Regions from separate parts of the Micromonospora mangrovicola genome, predicted to be linked through region 1. Evidence: riboswitches for the same ligand, from Rfam matches in the RefSeq annotation. Region 1 holds a riboswitch; the other holds the start of a gene.
What was found. Region 1 has a riboswitch for thiamine pyrophosphate ahead of thiE (thiamine phosphate synthase). Riboswitches for the same ligand answer to the same signal wherever they lie in the genome.
Positions count from the first base shown of each region.

Region 2: it holds a riboswitch for thiamine pyrophosphate, as region 1 does, so the genes downstream of both, ACL02O_RS23125 (ECF transporter S component) here and thiE (thiamine phosphate synthase) in region 1, are expected to answer to the same signal.

Region 1 covers NZ_JBJZOG010000002.1:83,571-90,313, reverse strand. Annotated here, with positions in the region: gene ACL02O_RS01350 (thiazole synthase) at 1-701, opposite strand, end outside; gene thiS (sulfur carrier protein ThiS) at 698-898, opposite strand; gene thiO (glycine oxidase ThiO) at 889-2,070, opposite strand; gene thiE (thiamine phosphate synthase) at 2,064-2,690, opposite strand; TPP riboswitch at 2,685-2,793, opposite strand; gene ACL02O_RS01330 (aldo/keto reductase) at 3,038-4,000, opposite strand; gene ACL02O_RS01325 (nucleotidyltransferase domain-containing protein) at 4,125-4,922, opposite strand; gene ACL02O_RS01320 (ATP-binding cassette domain-containing protein) at 4,919-6,598, opposite strand; gene ACL02O_RS01315 (class I SAM-dependent methyltransferase) at 6,640-6,743, opposite strand, start outside.
Region 2 covers NZ_JBJZOG010000065.1:10,245-16,987, reverse strand. Annotated here, with positions in the region: gene ACL02O_RS23135 (energy-coupling factor transporter transmembrane component T family protein) at 8-808, opposite strand; gene ACL02O_RS23130 (ABC transporter ATP-binding protein) at 805-2,223, opposite strand; gene ACL02O_RS23125 (ECF transporter S component) at 2,337-2,921, opposite strand; TPP riboswitch at 2,998-3,106, opposite strand; gene ACL02O_RS23120 (hypothetical protein) at 3,162-3,416, shown strand; gene ACL02O_RS23115 (alpha/beta fold hydrolase) at 3,463-4,287, shown strand; gene ACL02O_RS23110 (AAC(3) family N-acetyltransferase) at 4,284-5,096, shown strand; gene ACL02O_RS23105 (sugar isomerase domain-containing protein) at 5,093-5,842, shown strand; gene ACL02O_RS23100 (DUF6328 family protein) at 5,948-6,451, shown strand; gene ACL02O_RS23095 (acyl-CoA dehydrogenase family protein) at 6,634-6,743, shown strand, end outside.

The sequences.
Region 1 (6,743 bases):
AGGTGCCCGGCCGTCACCGCGTACCGCATGGCGGTGGCCATCGCCACCGGGTCCGCCGCCCGGGTGACCGCGCTGGCCAGCAGCACCGCGTCGCAGCCCAGCTCCATCGCGAGCGCCGCGTCCGAGGCGGTGCCGATGCCGGCGTCCAGGATCACCGGCACGGCCACGCTCTGCCGGATCAGCCGGATGTGGTGCGGGTTGCTCACCCCCAGCCCGGAGCCGATCGGGGCGCCGGCCGGCATCACCGCCGCGCACCCCACGTCGGCCAGCCGCCGGGCCAGCACCGGATCGTCCGAGGTGTACGGCAGCACGGTGAACCCTTCCGCGACCAGTTCCTCCGCCGCCCGCAGCAGCTCCACCCCGTCCGGCAGCAGGGTGCGCTCGTCCCCGATCACCTCCAGCTTCACCCAGTCGGTGCCGAACGCCTCCCGGGCCAGGTGGGCCACCTTGACCGCCTCCGCCGCGGTATGGCAACCCGCCGTGTTCGGCAGCACCCGTACGCCGCAGCGGTCCAACAGGTCGAGCAGCCCGCCCGCGGTGCCCGGGGCGGTGTCCACCCGCCGCAACGCCACCGTGACCAGCTCGGTACCGGAGGCCCGGACGGCCTGCTCCAACACGTGCAGGTTGGCCGCGCCGCCGGTGCCGAGGATGAGCCGGGAGCCGAAGTCGACCCCGCCGAGTTCGAACGGCATCCCGCTCACCCGCCCTGGGCGGCGCTGAGCACCTCGACCCGGTCGCCGTCCCGCAGCACGGTCGCCGACCAGCCACCGCGCGGCACCACCTCGCCGTTGACCGCGACGGCGAGTCCGCGCTGCTGGTCGGTGACCGTGCGGACGACGTCCGCGACGCTCGTCCCGCCGGGCACCTCACGCCCGGCACCGTTGACGATCAGTTGCACGTCTCCTCCTCGCTGGCGGATGCGGGCCGGCCCCGGCCCACGGTGGCCGGCGACGCGGCGCCGGCGAACCGGTCGGGGGTGAAGGGGGCGAGCAGCGGGTCCGGCTCGCCGGTGACGATCAGCTCGGTGACCAGGTCGGCGGTGACCGGGGTGAGCACGATGCCGTGCCGGTGGTGTCCGGTGGCGGCGAGCACGCCCGGCCGGCCGGGCAGCGCCCCGAGGATCGGCGCGTTGTCCGGCGTGCCGGGACGCAGCCCGGCGGACGTCTCCACCAGCTCGTACTCGGCCAGCCCGGGGACCAGGTCCACGGCCGCGCGGAGTAGCCGCAGCACCGCCCCGCCGGTCACCTCCGTGTCGGCACGTTCCTCGACGGTCGCGCCGACCACCACCTCGCCGCTGTCCCGGGGCACCAGGTAGACCGACTCGCCGTCCGCGTACCCCCGGATCACGTGCCGGAAGTCCGGTGCGCCGGGACCGGGCGCGCGGAGCCGGAGCACCTGGCCCTTCACCGGCCGGACCGGGAGCCCGGTGAGCGCCGCCGCGCCGCAACCGGCGGCGACCACGGTGACCCGGGCGTCCACCTGGGACAGGTCACCGACCGCGCCGGGCCGCCACACCGCGCCGGCCCGCTCGGCCGCGGCCCGCAACGCGGTGACCAGCCGGCGCGGGTCGACCTGATGGTCGCCGGGGGCGACCGCGCCGCCGCGCACCCGCGGGGCCAGCGCCGGTTCGCGGTCCCGCAGCTCCGAGGGGCGCAACGGCGTGATCGGCAGCCCCAGTCCCTGCTGGTACGTCCAGAGCCGGCCCGCCTCGGCCAGATCGTCGGCGGTCAGCCCGACCACCAGGGTGCCGTCGGTGCGGTACCCGAATTCGGCCCCGGCGGCCTCGGCCAGCTCGGCGGCGAAGCCGGGCCAGCGGGCGGCGGACTCGGCGAGCAGCCCGGTCAGCTTCCGCTCGCCGAAGTACGCCTCGGCGACCGGTGCCAGCATGCCCGCGGCGACGTGCGACGCCCCGGAGCCGGGTGCCGGATCGTGGACGACGACGCGCAGCCCGCGCTGCGCGCAGCGCCACGCGACCGCCAGCCCCACCGGCCCCGCCCCCACCACGGCGACGTCCGCGCGAGCGGGCCCCCGGTTGACGCCTCCGGTGGGGGAGGGCCCCCCGCTCAACACGCGAGTGCCCCGAGCAGCTCGGCCGCCGCCCGGGCGGGATCACCCGCCTGCGAGAGCGCCCCGACCACCGCCACCCCGTACGCCCCGGCGGCCCGCAGCGCCGGCACCGCCGCGGCGGTCACCCCGCCGATCGCGATCACCGGCACCGCCACCGCCGCGGCGACCGCGCGTACCCCTTCCAGGCCGATCGGATCGGGCAACCCGGTCTTGGTGGTGGTGGCGTGGCAGGGGCCGACACCCAGGTAGCTCGCGCCGGCGGCGACCGCCTCCGCGGCGGCCACCGGCTCCCGGGCGGTCGCGCCGAGCACGGCGCCGGCACCGAGCACCCGGCGGGCCGCCCCCACCGGCAGATCGTCCGCCCCGACGTGGCCACCTGCGGCGTCCACCGCCAGCGCCACGTGCAGCCGGTCGTTGACCAGGCACGACGCCCCGTACGGCCGGCACAGCGCGACCACCTGCCGGGCCAGCTCGTACGCCTCGCGGTCGGTGGCGTCGTCCTCCACCCGGACCTGGACGACCAGCTCGGCACGGGCCACCGGCAGGGCGGCGCGCAGCACGCCGAGCGGGTCCCGCCCCGGCCGGGTGTCGGTGATCAGATGCAGTCGTCCCAGGGACGGCACGGCAACACTCCTCCCTGCGCCGGCATTACCCGGATCAGGTTCGACGGTCGGGGGCTTCCAGCCCCCCTCTCAGCCCGGTGCACCGGGCTCCCGTGGGTCACTTGCGGCCTACCGTACGACGTTCCCCGGGATCCGCCAAGGGCGGGTGACACTTTTCCCACCCACCGTCCCGCATGGAGGGCCGGGACAACGGGTGACCGTCCATTCACGCCATGCTGTCCGGATGCCCTTGACCGCACCTGCCCCCGACGGTTGTCGCACCTGCCGCTCCGGTGTCGCACCTGCCGTTCCGGGCCGGACAGCACGCTGCCCCGGCGCCGTCGGCGCCGGGGCAGCGGAGATCCCGGTCAGAGGAGGGCGTCGAGGGCATCCAGGTCCTCGTCGGTGGGCTGCCAGGTGCCCGCCTCCGCGTTGGCGCGCACCTGCGCGGCGGTGGTGGCCCCGGCGATCACCGAGGTCACCGCCGGCCGGGCCGCGAGCCCGCCGATGGCCACCTGGAGCACGGTGAGCCCGCGCTCGGCCGCGTACGCCTCGATCGCCTCGATGGTGTCCCAGTCCGCCGCCGCCAGCCGCTCGGCGTAGCGGCCGCCGCCGGAGAGCCGGCTGCCGGCCGGGGGCGCCTCACCCCGCTTGTACTTGCCGGTGAGCAGGCCGTTCGCGAGGGGGAAGAACGGCAGCATGCCCAGGCCGAACCGCTCGCAGGCCGGGACGACCTCCGCCTCGACGGACCGCTGCAGAAGGTTGTAGTGGTTCTGTGCGGAGATGAACCGGGTACGGCCCTGGGAGGAGGCGGTCCAGTCGGCGTCGGCGATCTGCCAGCCGGCGAAGTTCGAGTTGCCGAGGTAGCGGACCTTACCGGCGCGGACCAGGTCGTCCAGCGCGGCGAGGGTCTCGTCGATCGGGGTCTCCGGGTCGGGCTCGTGCATCTGGTACAGGTCGATGTGATCGGTACCGAGCCGGCGCAGCGACGCCTCGACCGCGCGGGCGATGTACCGGCGGGCACCCCGGGCGCCGTGGTCCGGCCCGTTGAGGCCGTGCATGTCCATGCCGAACTTGGTGGCGACCACCACGTCGTCACGGCGTCCCTTGAGCGCCTGGCCGAGCAGCTCCTCGGAGCCGCCCTGGGGCTCGCCGTAGATGTCGGCGGTGTCGAAGAAGTTGATCCCGGCGTCGAGCGCGGCGTCGACCACCGCGCGGGTGCCGTCGAGGTCGAGTTTGCGGCCGAAGTTGTTGCAGCCGATGCCGACCACGGACACCACGAGCCCGGAGTCGCCCAACCGGCGGTAGGTCATCTCAGTCACGAGATCCACCCTATGCCGCCCGCCACGGGACCACCGGCGGCGCCGGTGGGCCCGGTCGGCCTCCCGGGTGAGTCGTTCACGACATCAGGTTCGTAGCGGCCCCGACACCTCGCCGCCGCCGACCACCGGCCCCTCAACCGAGCACGTCGGCGACCAGCCCCCGCGCCTCCGCCAGCGTCCGGGCCAGCTCCACCGGGGTACGCCCGACCGCGCCGAGCAGGGCCTGCGCCCGGGAGGCGAAGTCGGGCGGCGCGCCCGGCAGCCGCCCCGCCGAGGCGATCATGCCCTTCTCGTTGACCAGCCACCGCCCGGCCCGGCCGTGCAGGGCGTGGACCAGCACCCCGACCGCACGGAACAGGCAGCCGGCCACATACCCGGCGTCGCCGCCCGCGGCGCCCTTCGCCGCCCCGTCGAGCAGGAGGCCCGCCTCCCAGCCACCGGCCACCAGCGCCGCACCGAGTGCCGGCGGATAGGAGACCGTCTCCGCCCGCAACGCGGTCAGCTCCCCGGTCGGGTCACCGAGCAGCCGGCCGAGCGCCACCTCCCCCGCGTACGCGTGGGAGTAGAAACCGAGCGGGTGCCCGGGCTGCACGCCGACGGTGTAGCGGCCGGCCCGGCAATCGGCCCACACGGCGTGCACCCGGTCCAGGTCGCGGTAGATCCAGTCGACCGCCACCCCGCCGACGCGCAGCCAGCCGCCCCCGTCGACCCACGGCCCCCAGCCGCCCGGCCCGGTGAGCCGCACCTCGTCGTCGGCGACCGGGGCGGCCACCGCCCGCAGCCCGGCCACGTCGAGTTCTCCCCGGTAGTAGAGCCCCAGGTCCCAGTCGGAGTCGGGCCGGTGGTCACCCCGGGCCCGGCTTCCGCCGAGCGCCACCGCGACCACCCCGTCGACCGCGCAGAGCCGGTCGACCAGCTCCTCGCCGATCACGCGACATCCCAGACCGGCTCCGGGGTCTCCACCACCTCGCCGTCCCCCCGGAACAGCACGAACCGGTCGAAGGAGCGGGTGAACCAGCGGTCATGGGTCACCGCGATCACCGTCCCCTCGAACGCGGCCAGGCCCGCTTCGAGGGCCTCGGCGGAGGCCAGGTCGAGGTTGTCGGTGGGCTCGTCGAGCAGCAGCAGCGTCGCGCCGGAGAGTTCCAGCAACAGCACCAGGAAGCGCGCCTGCTGCCCGCCGGAGAGGGTGCCGAAGCGCTGGTCGCCCTGCCCGGCCAGCTCGTACCGGGACAGCGCCGCCATCGCCGCGTGCCGGTCCATCCCGGCCCGGTGCTCGTCGCCCCGCCACAGGATGTCGACCAGCGCCTTCTCCATCAACTCGGGCCGGTCGTGGGTCTGCGAGAAGTGCCCGGGCCGGACCCGCGCGCCGAGGCGTACCACGCCGTCGTGCGCGACGGGCGCGAGCGCCGCCGCGCCGTCGACCGGGGTGTTGGCCGGGTCCGGATCGGTGCCGCCGCGGGCGAGCAGGCGCAGGAAGTGCGACTTCCCGGTCCCGTTCGCGCCCAGCACCGCGACCCGGTCGCCGTACCAGAGTTCCAGGTCGAACGGGTAGGTAAGGCCGTCCAGTTCGAGCTGCTCGGCGATCACCGCGCGCTTGCCGGTCCGCCCGCCCGTCAGCCGCATCCGGATGTCCTGGTCCTTCGGGGGCACCGGCGGCGGTCCGGCCTCCTCGAACTTGCGCAGCCGGGTCTGCGCCGACTGGTACCGGGAGGCCATGTCCGAGTTGTACGCGGCCTTCTGCTTGTACATCAGCACCAGCTCGCGCAGCTTCTGGTGCTCCTCGTCCCAGCGTTTGCGGAGCTCGTCGAGGCGGGCGTGCCGGGCCACCCGCGCGGCGTGCCAACTGGCGAAGCCGCTCGGGTGCACCCAGGCGCTGCCGCCCTCCACGGCGACGACCCGGTCGGCGGTCTGCGCCAGCAGCTCCCGGTCGTGCGAAACGTAGAGCACCGACTTGCCGGACTCCCGCAGCCGCCCCTCCAGCCAGCGCTTGCCGGGCACGTCGAGAAAGTTGTCCGGCTCGTCGAGCAGCAGCACCTCCTCGGGGCCGCGGAGCAGCAGTTCCAGGGCGAAGCGCTTCTGCTGGCCGCCGGAGAGGGTCCGCACCGGACGGTCCCGAACGGCGTCCCACGGCAGGTCGAGCACGACGGTGGCGACGGTGTCGAAGAGCACCTCCGCGTCGTACCCGCCGACCTCGCCCCAAGCCGCCAGGGCGTCCGCGTACGCGAGCTGGGCCTTGCCGGCGGCGGTGCTGTACTTGCCGCGGACCTCGGCCACCCGCATGGCCGCCTCGGTCTCGGCGAGCCGGCGGCCGGCGTCGCGCAGCGCCGGCGGGGCGAGCGAGAGCGCCAGGTCGGCGAGCGTGGACTCGTCCCCGATCATGCCGATGAACTGCCGCATCACGCCGAGCCCACCGGAGCGGGCGATCGCGCCGGTCTTCACCACCAGGTCACCGGCGACCATCCGGAGCAGGGTGGTCTTGCCCGCGCCGTTGGGGCCGACCAGGGCCACCTTGGCGCCCTCGCCGACCCGGAACGACACGTCGGCGAAGAGCTCCCGGCCGTCCGGAAGGATGTGCCCGACCCCAGCCACGTCCACGTATCCCACCCGGGCATCCTGCCCGAGGGGCCGGGACGGGCGACACTCGATTACCGGGTGACCCGCAGCACCCGGTAGCCCTTCTGGCTGGCGTGCCGCGCCACCTGCCAGCCCTGCTCGACCAGCCAGCTGTGCAGCGAGTCGCCACCGAGGT
Region 2 (6,743 bases), on a different contig from region 1:
CGCCCGGTCAGCCGATCAGCGGGCGGAAGGTGCCCAGCAGCACGCTGGCCGTCAGCGCCGCGCCGGCCAGTACCGCCGCGCCGACGATCAGCAGCCCGTCCGCCCGGGTGAAGCGGTGCCGCCGGGCGATCGTCCGCGGGGTGCCGGCGTCGAAGCCCCGGGCGTCCATCGCGACCGCCAGCCGGGTGCCGCGCCGGATCGCCCCGACCAGCAGCGCGAACGCCGTCGACACGAAGAGCCGCAGCCGGGCCACCGGGTTGCGGCCGGCGTCCACGCCCCGGGCCCGCCGGGCCATGCTGATCATGCGCCATTCCTGCTCCAGGAGCGGCACCAGCCGGAACGCGGCGAGCGCGCCGATGGCGAACCGGGCCGGCGCCTTAGCGTTCTGGATCAGCGCGTCGGCCAGGTCGGTGGCGTCGGTGGTGGCGAAGACGATGATCCCGGGCAGCGCCACCGCGAGCATGCGCAGCACCAGCCCCAGCGCGGTGACCAGCACCCCCTGGGTGACCAGCACCGGGCCGGCGTCGACCAGCACCGGTCCGGAGCGGTCGGCGGCGAACAGCACCAGGGTCACCAGGACGCCGCCGGCGCTGGCGAGCAGCGGCCAGGCCCGCCGGGCCAGCACCCTGTACCGGATGCCGAACAGCGGCAGCGCCGCCAACTCGACCGCGATGGCGATCGCCGGTGCCACCGGGTCCAGGGTGGCGATCAGGACGAACGAGAAGACCAGCGCGGCGGCCAGCTTCGCCACCGGGTTGCGCCGGGCCAGCGGCGCGCCCGGCACGGCGACCGGTTCCACCCCGATCATGCGCGCCGCTCCAGGGTGACGGTCCGGTCGGCCAGCGCCGCGACGAAGTCCGTGTCGTGGGTGACCGCGACGACGCCGTGACCGCCGTCGCGCAGCTCGGCGAAGAGGTCGACCAGCTCCCGCCAGGTCCGTCGGTCCTGGCCGAAGGTGGGTTCGTCGCAGATGAGCAGGCGCGGCGCGGTGGCCAGGGCGGTCGCCACGCTCAGCCGCCGCGCCTCGCCGCCGGAGAGGGTGTACGGGTTGGCCCCGGCCAGCCCGGCCAGGCCGAGCCGGTCGAGCAGGCCGTCCACGGTGGCCCGTACCGCCGCCTCGTCCTGCCCGGTTCGGCGCGGCCCGAGGGCCAGCTCGTCCCGGACCGTGCCGGTGACGAACTGGTGCTCGGGATCCTGGAAGACCGAGCCGATCCGCCGGGCCAGGGCGGGCGCGCGCCACCGGTGCGGGGGAGTGCGGGCGTCCCGGCCGGCCAGCGCTTCCGTCGCGGTGGCCGCACCGGTGCCGGGGCGGAGCAGGCCGCCGATCAGCAGCGCGAGGGTGGACTTGCCGGCGCCGTTCGGGCCGAGGACGGCGAGCACCTCGCCGGCACGTACCCGGAGGTCGGTGGGGTCGAGCCGGGGCGGCAGGCCGAGCCGGTCCGCGGCGAGCAGCAGCTCGCCGGCCGGCGCGGTGGCGGGCCGGTGCGGCACGGTACGGCCGGGCACCCAGACGCCGGCCGCGGCGAGCGCGTCGCCGTGCGCGGCGAAGACCACCTCGGGCGGCCCGTCGAACCGCACCCCGCCCCCGGCCTCCAGCACCACCACCCGGTCGACCAGCGGCAACGCCTCGGCGACGCGGTGCTCGACCAGGATCAGCGTGGTGTCGGCGTCGAGCGCGTCGGCGACCGCCTGCCGGACCAGGGCCCCGCCGGCCGGGTCGAGGTTGGCGGTCGGCTCGTCGAGCAGCAGCAGCCCCGGGCGCAGGGCGAGCGCCCCGGCCAGCGCCAGGCGTTGCTGTTCGCCCCCGGAGAGCGCGGCGGTGGGCCGGTCCCGGGGGTACGGGAAGCCGACCCGGCGCAGCGCCTCGTCCACCCGGGGCCAGATGTCCTCGGCCGGTACGCCCCGGTTCTCCAGCCCGAACGCGACGTCGTCGCCGGAGCGGGCCATCACCAGTTGGGTCTCCGGGTCCTGGAAGACGATGCCGACCCGTTCCCGGGCCTTGCGCGGGTCGAGCCCGTCGATCTCGACGGTGCCCTCCTGCTCGCCGGAGTCCTCCGGCAGCAGCCCGGCGAGCGCGGCCAGCAGGGTGCTCTTGCCGGCTCCCGAGGGTCCCAGGAGCAACACCCGCTCGCCGGCCTCGACGCGCAGGTCCACCCCGCGCACCGCCCACTGCCGGCGCCCGGCGTGCCGCCACCCGAAACGCCGCACCACCAGCGCGCTCACCCGAGCCTCCTTCCCGGCCCCCGGGCCGCCCCGGCCCCGCCGATCATGAGGCTGGCGGCGGTTCCGGAGATCCACACCACAACCAGCCTCATGATCAATTCGGGGTGGGGTGGTCAGACCGTGGCGCGGTCGCGGCCGGCGGGGAAGCGGTCCAGGACGCCGGTGTCGGCCAGCGCGCGGGTGAGGAAGAACGAGCCCAGGCCGGCGATCACGGTGGCGCTGACGATGGTCAGCAGGGCGTACGGGATGCGGTAGCTGACCAGTTCGTAGGCCTTGTTCCAGTAGACGAAGTCGAAGATCGCCGCGCTCAGGCCGGTCAGCGCGCCGGCCAGCAGGGCGGTCGGCAGCCGGTACGAGCGGTAGCGGAAGGCGGCGAACGCCAGCTCGGCGCCGACACCCTGCATCAGCCCCTGCACGATGACGATGCCACCCCACTGGCTGCCCAGCAGCGCCGAGATGATCGCCGCGACCAGCTCGCAGTAGAGCGAGGCGCCGGGCTTGCGGATGACCAGGCCACCGAGCACGGCCGGCACCAGCCAGACGCCGTAGATCAGGGTCTGGGCCGGCGGGAAGAAGGCGAAGGCGGCGTCGGTGGCGCCCCAGAGCAGGCCCCAGGCCCAGAAGATGACGCCGAAGGCGACCGCGATCACCGATGCGACCACGATGTCGATGGTGCGCCAGCGGTTGTTGTTGTCCATTGATGAGCTCCCAGTTCTGCGTGGACGAACCAGGAGAAGACGCACGCCGCGCCCGGGATCACCGGACGGCGGCGCGGCTGGAGGTCGACCGAACTCCCTGCGCTGGCATTACCCAGATCAGGTACCGAGGGTCTGCGGGCACCCGGCCCGCACTCTCAGCGCTGTGCGCTCCCCTGTCGGATGTGAAGTTGTCTCGGCAGACGCTAACACCAGCTGGCGGGGGCGTGTCACCCTGCACCCGTGCCGCCGAACTCAACGCGCCGAGATCAACTCCTGGCCCTGCTCGGCGCGTTCCTGGGGCTGCTGCCGCTGGCGCTGGCCGTGCTGGTCACCGCCGCACCCCGGGGCGACTGGCGGGCGCTGCGCTACCTGCTGCCGGTGCTCGGCATCGGCCTGTTCGCGACCCTTGCCGGGTGGCTGCGGCAGCGGTCCCGGGCCGCGTACGACCGGGACCGGGCGGCCGGCCGGCTCCGGTGGTGGCGGGTCCGCCCCTGACCGTCGGCCCCGCTGCCCGCCGCGCCGACTGGGTAGGCTGCCGATCATGCGGGTCGACGCGCGAGGTCTGACGTTCGAGGTACGCACCGGCGGTCCCGAGGACGGCGAACCCGTCCTGCTGCTGCACGGCTTCCCGCAGCACGGCGGGGAGTGGGACGAGGTGGTGCCCGCGCTGCACGCCACCGGGTTACGCACCTACGCGCCCGACCAGCGCGGCTACTCGCCGGACGCCCGGCCGGGCGCCGTCGAGGCGTACCGCATCCCGGAGCTGGTGGCCGACGCGGCCGCCCTGCTCGACGCGCTCGGGATCACCGCCGCCCACCTGGTCGGCCACGACTGGGGGGCGATCGTGGCCTGGGGGCTCGCGGCGGCGTACCCGGAGCGGGTGCGCACGCTGACCGCGGTGTCGGTGCCGCACCCGGCGGCGATGGGCCACGCGCTCGCCACCGACCCGCAGCAGAAGGCCCGCTCCTCCTACATCGCGCTGTTCCGCAAGCCGGGCAAGGCGGAGCAGGTGCTGCTGGCGTTCCGCGCGGCGACCCTGCGGCGGATGCTCGGCGGGGTCGGCGACGCCGCCCGGGTGGCCCGCTACGCCGACCCGATGCGCGAGCCCGGCGCGCTGACCGCCGCCCTGAACTGGTACCGCGCCATGACCGGGGCGGACATGAAGGCCGTCGGGCCGGTGGCGGTGCCGACGACGTTCGTCTGGAGCGACCGGGACATCGCGATCGGCCGGACCGCCGCCCAGGCGTGCGCCGGGCACGTCACCGGCGACTACCGCTTCGTCACGCTCACCGGCGTGACCCACTGGATTCCCGACCAGTCCCCCGCGCCGCTGGCCGAGGCGATCCTCGCCCGCGTCGGCGGATGATCGCCGCCGACGCGCCGGGCGGCCCGCACACCCGCGCGTCGCTCGCCGCCCAGCTCCGCACCCTCGGCGTACGCCCCGGCGGGACCGTGCTGGTGCACGCCGGCCTGCGCGGCCTGGGTCTCCTCTGCGGCGGCCCGGAGGCGGTGCTGCTCGCCCTGCGCGACGTGCTCGGCCCGGACGGCACCGTGGTGGTGCCGACCCACACCCCGGAGAACAGCGACCCGGCCGGCTGGACCAACCCGCCCGTGCCGGCGCACTGGTGGCCGGTCATCCGGTCCGAGCTGCCCGGCTTCGATCCCGCGGTCACCCCGAGCCGGTTCATGGGCGCGCTCGCGGAGCTGGTCCGCACCTGGCCGGGTGCCCGGCGCAGCGACCACCCGCACGTCTCCTTCGCCGCGCTCGGGCCGGCCGCCGAGCGGATCGTCGCCGGCCACCCGCTCGCCGACATGCTGGGTGAGCGCTCCCCGCTGGCCCGCCTCTACGACCTCGACGCTGACGTGCTGCTGCTCGGCGTGGATCACGGCCCCAACACCTCGCTGCACCTGGCCGAGTACCGGCAGCCGAGCCCGCCGCAGCAGCGCTGCGGCGCGGCCGTGCTGACCGCCGACGGTGGCCGGGAGTGGGTGTGGTGGGACGACATCCGCCTGGACGCCGGGGGCTTCGACCGGCTCGGCGCCGACCTGGAGGCCGCCGGCGCGGTGCGGCTCGGGCCGGTCGGGGACGGCACTGGCCGGTTGATGAGGCAGCGGGCGGCGGTCGACTTCGCGGTGGACTGGCTGGCCCGGCACCGACGGACGGAGGAAGCATGACGGTGAGCGCCGAGGCGTACCTGGCGGTGGTGACCGAGACGATCGGCCGGGTGGCCGCCGGGCAGCGGGACGGGGTGGGCCGGGCCGCGGACCTGATCGCCGAGTCGCTGCGTGCCGACGGCGTGGTGCACGCGTTCGGCACCGGGCACTCCGAGGCCCTGGCCATGGAGATCGCCGGTCGGGCCGGCGGGTTGGTGCCCACCAACCGGATCGCCCTGCGCGACCTGGTGTTGTACGGCGGCGAGCCGGCCGACGTGCTCGGCCCGAAGCTGGAACGCGAGCCGGCGGTGGCGCACCGCCTCTACGAGCTGGCCCCGATCCGGCCGCAGGACGTCTTCGTGCTCGCCTCCAACTCCGGTGTGAACGGCGCGATGGTGGAGTTCGCGGCCATCGTGAAGGAGCGCGGGCACGCCCTGGTCGCGATCACCTCGGCGGCGCACTCCGCCCGGATGACCTCGCGCCACCCGTCCGGCCGCAAGCTGGCCGACTTCGCCGACGTGGTGCTCGACAACGGCGCCCCGTACGGCGACGCCACCCTGCCGCTGCCCGGCGGCGGCGCGGTCGGCGCGGTCTCCTCGATCACCGCCGCGCTGCTGGCGCAGCAGATCGTGGCGGAGGTGGTGGCCCGGCTGCTGGCGGCGGGGGAGCGGCCCCCGGTCTACCTGTCGGCCAACATCACCGGCGGGGACGAGCACAACGCCGAGCTGGAGGCCCGCTACGCCGGCCGGATCCGCCGGGGGGCGTGAGCGCGAGGAGTGAGCCGGTTTCGCGACCGTCCGGATCGGGCACAGGCGCTGTTGCCGGTGGGTGGGTGACACCCACCGGCAACACCGTCTTCCCGGAGGTAGTGCGTGACCAAGGAATCCGAGAAGCAGCGCTGGCAGCGCAACTTCGCCGACCTGCTCCAGGAGCTGCGGGTGGCGCAGACCGGCGTGCAGATCCTCTTCGCGTTCCTGCTCACCCTGCCGTTCAGCAACGGGTTCAACCGCACGACCGAGTTCCAGCGGGACGTCTACGTCGTCGCCCTGCTGGCGGCGGCGGCCTCCGCCGCGATGATCATCTCACCGGTCGCCTTCCACCGGGCCCTGTTCCGGCAGGGACGCAAGCCGGAGCTGGTCCGGTTCGCGCACCGGATGGCCACCGCCGGCCTCGGCTTCATGCTCGTCTCGATGGTCAGCGCGGTGCTGCTGGTCACCGACTTCGTGCTCGACCGGCCGGTCGCCTTCCTGCTCAGCGCGATCACCGGGGTCTGGTTCCTGGGGTTCTGGCTGATCCTGCCGTTCGTCCGGCGCAGCTGGGGTGACGACGACATCGACGACGAGGACGACGACCCGCAGGTGCTACCCGGCGGGTGAGCTGCGCCGGTTCGCGCCAAATCGGACGTGCGTCCGACGCTACCCCTGGGTAACACCCGGGAGTAACGTCGTCTTCGTCGAGCACGTCGACGCAGCCGGACCGAGGTCCCCAGGAGGCAGCCGTGACCACGACGCAGAACAGCCGGCCCGACCCCGTGAACGCCGGCGGGCCGACCGGTCGGATGGCCCCGATCGACGACACCGATCCGCCGGCCGGCACCGCCGCCGTGGACGAGGCGGGCGGGGCGGGTCCACTGCCGACCGAGGCCGGTCAGGTCTCCGAGAAGGAGGC